Linked DNA regions of Tunicatimonas pelagia. The protein of the gene in region 2 interacts with the protein of the main gene of each other region in a pairwise test. Links are inferred from orthologs where the notes say so. Each region holds a gene or a part of one and is shown on either strand. Other genes may lie near its edges.

Region 1 (3,244 bases), 2.9 Mb from region 2 along the record:
CTAAATCCATAAAGGCTGCCATGCCCCGTAGGGTTTCGGTATCGTTGTTGCGATTAAGCACATAAACTTCTACTCGGGTTATGTTGAGCCCAGAATAGATCTGGGGTAGCGAACGCAGCCAGTTCTCGTAGTTAGCCCGAAAATAATGGTTCAAGAAGAAATGTCGGTTCTCATCGTATTCAGAAGCGATAATTTCAAAATCGCGGGTTTGGGTACCGCTCTCAATAGTAATGGCATCGCTGCTACCCCGCTGCACTGAAGCTACACTGGTGACAAACAGTCGGCCAAACTGCAACTGGGTTTTAATTCCAAACAGGCTTTGTGAACCCGTAATCAAGCTATTGCTAACCGGCATACTCACCACCCCGAGTTCAATCTTCTTAATAATCTCGTGGTCGTAGCCAGTGTACTCTACTTTCACATTATTCTGAAAGTCAAAGGAATTGTTATTATCAAAATTGGCGGTAATCTGAAGTTTATCGCCAATGGTTCCCACTACGTTTAGGCTAATCTGTTGGTCAAATTCAAAATTACCGTTTCGTTGCTGCCGAATCGGAATATTAGGATTGAATATTCGCTGAAACCGTCCGCCAAAATCGAGGGTAACAAATCCGTTAGGCCGAATATCTACGTAGGAGCCCCCAAACAGCCGGTCAAAAGCGGGAGTTGTGTAAATTGGGGGAATAAGCCGACGGCCACTTACTGCACTTTCGCCGTCTAGTGCCGCCGAACGATTTCGCCAGTAGTCGCGTAAAATTTGTTGGTCTTGAATTTCCTGATACTGATCAAAGTTTAGGTACGATGGTGCCCGATAATCCAATCCGTTTACTCGCTCGTAAATAGAATAATTAATAGAAGTATCAATCTCAATCCCAAAGTCTAACTGAGTAGGGGGCTGCAAATAAAGCGGGGAACGCGGTACCCGGTTGGAGAGCGGATCGCCGTAGCGGTCGGGTAATCCGTATTGGGGGCGATTAGACGGTTGGTAGGGACCCGCGGGAACCGTATCAGCCAGAGCGGCTAATGTTTCTTCCGGAATGGTATCGGCCTGCGTAGTATCTATTGGAGCCACATTGGGCGGAGTATCTTGGGCTATTATGGACAGTGCGCTGAACATAAGCCCCAGAAATATTCCGCATGTGCGCTTCATCCAGTAGTTTTCCGTTGTATACCGTAGAACCGTCAGTAGCAAGTCGGCAATAATTTACGTGGTTTTGAGTGCAAGCTTAATTACCTCTTCCAGGCGAGGCTCTTCGTTTTGCTTGCTTTTTTGCCAGTCGGCCATTACTTTGTTAATACTTTTTTCAGCCGTTGCCCGGGTGAAGCCGAGCGTTGTCAAAGCAGATAACGCCTCGGTGCGTAAGGTATTGTACGAGCCTGCCGGAAGACCATGTACCTTTTCGGTTGAGCCTACAGCAACTCCTTCCTTACGAATTTTATCAGCCAGTTCAAGCACAATTCGCTGAGCCGTTTTCGCTCCAATTCCTTTTATGCGCTGTACTGTTTTGGCATCTTCGTTGGCAATTGCACCCTTTAGTTCATTCACCTGCATAGAAGATAGCATTGTTAATGCTAGGCTAGGTCCTACTCCTGAGATGGACAATAAATCTAGAAATAGCTTTTTTTCAGCAGGCTGAGCGAAACCAAATAGGGCCTGAATATCTTCCTTTACATGAAGGTAGGTATGCAGCTTGTAGGTTGACTCTCTCTCCAGTGCCTCGTAGGTATTGAGTGAGATTCTGATTTCATACCCTACGCCCTGCACATCAATAACAACGTAGGTTGGATCTTTGTGGGCAAGAGTTCCTTGAATGTAAGCATACATACAATTAGGCAGTAATTAGATCGTGATTTTACATTTATACCCAAAACTGCAACCGATGCATGAGGCAAAAATGAATACACCTGGAAATGGGCACTGCCGCAAATGTAAAAAAATCTACCAGCAATTAGCAAGGGCGTGATCTAGCATTTGAAAAAAAATATTATATACTTAACATATCAATCATTTTAGTTGTGGTATGAAAAAGATAGTAATAGGCGGAGCCATTTTAGTAACACTTCTGTCGGTGGCGGGCTACGCTTGGTTAGGTGGGTTTCAGACAGAAAAGATAAGCGAAGTATCTCACCCACGTCAGATAGTTTACGGAACTACGTACCAAGGTAAGTACGGCGACCTGAAGCTGCGGGAAATTGTAGTAAAGACGAAACAACTACTAGAAGACCCTACCCTTAGTGGCCGATTGGTTGTGGTGAACTATGATTCTACCGCTGCCTCGGAAGAAATTAATCAGCTTATCGGAATTATCACCTCAGATGCATCATCAGAAGCTTTACAGAATCTGACTCAAGACTCCTTAGCAGAAGGTAGTTATCTTCGGGTGCAATTATACGGCCATCCGGTGGTGCGTTCTACTCCTGAGCAGGTTGATCAGAAAGTAAAGAAATACGCCGAACAGCGACAACTCACCCTTGGGGAAGAGGTAATTGAGCATTACTTTGAATCCGATTCTATGTGGATTGAATATTCTGTTGAAGGTAAACAGCAATAGGTTCCGCTATTCGCTTGAATATATGACAGCCAAGTCCTACATTCGAGTAGAATTAACGAGCGATATACAGGTGATGCGGACAAAACTCATACAGTGGGGCTTTCTTTTGGTTAGTACGGGTTGGATGAGCCTTTCTTTTGCCCAAGTGCCCACCGCTGATAGTCTTAACATTATACTGGAACGAGCTAATTCTCTAGAAGAAGAGAGTGAGGTCTGGTTGAAATTGGCGGCATTTTACGAACAGTATGATTTAGATACTACGTATTACTTACTTCAACGAGCCAGAGGTGCAGCGCAGAAAGCAAACTACAATGACGGGCTGGCCGACACTTACGTTCGCTTAGCATCTTATTTTGCTCATTACCTTCGCCACAATAGTGATAGCTTACAGCATTATCTGAACCGGGGCATTGCTATTTATTGGGAGGAAGCCGACTCAGCCCAAGTGGCCAGTGCCTACCAACTAATGGCTCAAGCTACTTTTTCTAGCGATTACTATTCCATGGCAGTTCAGTACGCCGATAGTGCCCGGCTAATTTATGAGCAGCAAGGCAATCGATTGGCGTTGGCTGAGGTACTTTTACTCCTATGCGAAATTAGGAACCGAACGGGTAGTAATGTGCTGGCTCTCGATTATTGCATAAAAGCATCTACCCTGTTTACCAACTTACAGGTCGAAAAACACAAAGCCC
Region 2 (3,062 bases):
AAATGTCTATATTTAGCAAATATGGATACATCATATGGATTTGGTACATGCCGTTCTTGATTTTTACTGAGTTATGGCTGTACTCTTGGATATAACTCATCACTTCACCTTCTGAGAAGTTCCGCGTTCTTGTAAACGGCCTTCGGATACACCGAATAGCTTCTGCATTTTGTTCTTGATGGTTCCGGTGCAAATGAGAATCAGGTAATCATCTGCGTTAATAGTTACTCCGGCGGAAGGGTTTTTCATCAATAAGCGGCTTCCGTCCGATTGTTTTTTGTTGGTCCCCACCAATACACAATCATGCTCTTTTTTTAAAGAGATAAAGGCATCCAGATAGTCTTGGCCTACGTAGGGGTTTTGCTCGGTTACGCGGTATTCTAGCAAATCGTAGTCTTCGCCTTCCAATGCGGAAGTCATAAGCGACTCGGCCATCATGGCTACGTCCGGCTCAAAGGTGTAGCTAGCTACTAAGCGGGAAGCAATTTCGGTTTTGGAAACCACGTAGCGCACTCCGGTGGCAGCAAAGGTTTCTTTCAAACTAGGGTTGCTCAACGAAACTACGTAGTTCAAGTCGGGGTACGATTTTTTCAAATTGAGTAGGTAAATCAGCACTTCGGTATCATCTTCAAAGTTGATAAACACCGTAGCCGATTCTTGTATATTCGCTTTCTCTAAAGCTTCTAAATTGCTGTAATCAGTGAAGAGGGCAAATACCTCCTTGTTGCTAAAGGCTTCGTGGATGAGATCAATCTCACTTTTATCGTTGCAAACAATCGCCACTTGGTTGCCCGAATGAACGACTTCCTCAACAACCTCTTTGCCAAATTTGTCCCAACCAATAACCAGAATATGATTCGTGAATTTTGTTCCCAAGAGTCCTAAACGTTTTTTTTCTAAATATACCGAAACCTGTGCAGTAAGCTGACTAATGAAGTAGCCCAATATCCCGACACTTCCTAATATAAAAATTACTCCGATAATTCTTCCGATAGGAGAAACCGGAGTATAGTCACCGTAACCGACGGTTGATAGAGTAACAATGGTGAACCAGAATGCATCCGACGGATGGCTAAACCCGGTGCCCTCCTGATCGCGCTCAACCCAGTACAATAAGTAAGTTATAGCAAAGTAAGCGATAACTACTGCGCCTAAGACATACCATTTTTTTCGCTGCTGAACGGTCATAATATCGCTACGATTTTACCCGCTCGGGATTATCCGCCACAAAGGCTTTCCAGCTTTTATTGTGCCGAATGGGTGATGATTTTTGGTAATGATGGCATAGGGCAACGGCCAGAGCATCGGTAGCATCATTGAGTTGATTTGCTTGCAATAATGGATTATTGGTATCTAACAAACTACCTAGCATCTTGGAAACCTGCTCCTTCGAGGCATTTCCGTTGCCAGTTACCGATTGTTTCACTTTGCGGGGGGCGTACTCCGTTACCGGAATTTGTCGGCTAAGAGCCGCTGCCATCGCTACTCCCTGAGCCCGGCCCAGTTTAAGCATAGACTGTACGTTTTTGCTGTAAAACGGAGCCTCTAGTGCCATCTCATCGGGATGGTATTCATCAATCAGGCTGACGATACGGTCAAATATTTTCTGCAGTTTTGTTTGGTAGTTCGCGTATTTACGTAAATGAATGATGCCGTATTGCATGAGGGTAATTACGCTGGAGTGCGAGGGAGAACTGCGGATACAGATTACTCCGTAGCCCATTTCGTTGGTTCCGGGATCAATGCCCAGAATAATTCTTTCGCTATCGGGCCGTTTTGCGATCGTTGGCTTGGTTTGGGTCATCTTGCCTTTAAATATAGAGATTTTTTATAGATATGAGATGTGAGATACGAAATATGAAAAGATAGAAGGCGGAGACTAAAAGTAATGGGCAATGAACAGTGTGCAATGAGTAATGACTGATGACCAATGACTAATAACCATTCAGCAATCAGTAATTTAGCAATTGGACATCAACACCCAAACACTTCCAGCTTCTCAACCTGTGGACTGTAGACTATCAACTGTGGACTAACAACAATTCAACAATCAAACAATTCAACTATTCCCTCACGCTTTTCAGTCAACAATCTTACCTTTGTAGCTACTACCTATGGAGGTCATTTTTACCATTTTTGTACTTATCTACTGTCTGCTGGTTGTGCGTTTTCACTACTACTGGCTACAAATTCCGGTATTTCATCCTCAGCCAGCGAAACTCTCCGAGCAACCTCTTCGGGCATCGGTAATAATTCCAGTACGCAATGAAGCCCGACATATTGTATCGCTGCTTCAAGATTTGGAGAAACAACGGCTTAATGAACAACAACTGCTGCCTAAACGCAACTGGGAGGTAATTGTGGTAGACGATGCGTCCGAAGACGAAACAGCTACTTTGGTAAGAAATTTTGCCAGCCAGACTGAGCTGACGATAACATTAATCCCATCAGATACTGCAACCAGAAATCGTTCGCCCAAGAAACAAGCAATTTGGCAGGGTATTCAATCTTCGCAAGGCGATTATATCATTACCACCGACGGCGACTGCCGGGTTGAACCCTACTGGCTACTAACCTGGTTGCAGTTTCTTCAGCAGTATCGCCCGGCTTTGGCTGCGGGGGGCGTTACCTTTCATCAGGAAAAAACTTGGTTTCAGCGATTGCAAACCATTGAGTTTGCTAGCCTGATTGGTATGAGTGCCGCCAGTATTCAGACGCAACATCCCATTACCTGCAACGGAGCGAACCTGGCTTTCTCTCGTTCGGCCTTTCGGAGAGTAGGCGGGTATCAGGGTCACTGGCATGTTCCTTCGGGCGACGATGAGTTTTTGCTGCACGCGGTTTTTCGGGAGTACCCTAAAGGTGTTTTCTTTTTGAAGAGCCCAGAGGCGGTGGTAAAAACGTATGCTAAAAGAACGGTAACTTCATTTATACAACAGCGCAAGCGTTGGGCCGGAAAATGGAAAATGCACCGCGAAGCCCAAGTAGTGCTGTTGTCCTTGCTGGTTTTTATATTTCACGTAGGGTTTCTGTCGGGCCTAATCTATTTTACGCTTGGGGTT

The links.
Region 1: the proteins of ruvC (region 2) and ruvA interact in binary tests that used the Escherichia coli proteins (3 or more experiments, as listed by UniProt). The link is inferred for Tunicatimonas pelagia from one-to-one orthologs.

What each region holds. Positions count from the first base shown.
Region 1 is NZ_CP120683.1:4,097,422-4,100,665, forward strand. What follows is about bases 16-2,925. They hold ruvA (Holliday junction branch migration protein RuvA), read right to left. Parts: upstream 1,826-2,925; coding sequence 1,205-1,825; downstream 16-1,204. Other genes in these bases: sov (T9SS outer membrane translocon Sov/SprA), read right to left, coding at 16-1,150; P0M28_RS17620 (hypothetical protein), read left to right, coding at 2,022-2,552; P0M28_RS17625 (SpoIIE family protein phosphatase), read left to right, coding at 2,575-2,925. Also shown: more of sov, read right to left, coding at 1-15; more of P0M28_RS17625, read left to right, coding at 2,926-3,244. UniProt on the Escherichia coli protein: The RuvA-RuvB-RuvC complex processes Holliday junction (HJ) DNA during genetic recombination and DNA repair.
Region 2 is NZ_CP120683.1:1,217,983-1,221,044, reverse strand. The notes cover bases 1-2,728. They hold ruvC (crossover junction endodeoxyribonuclease RuvC), read right to left. Parts: upstream 1,805-2,728; coding sequence 1,196-1,804; downstream 1-1,195. Other genes in these bases: P0M28_RS04995 (glycosyltransferase), read left to right, coding at 2,115-2,728; P0M28_RS05005 (potassium channel family protein), read right to left, coding at 100-1,188. Outside these bases: more of P0M28_RS04995, read left to right, coding at 2,729-3,062.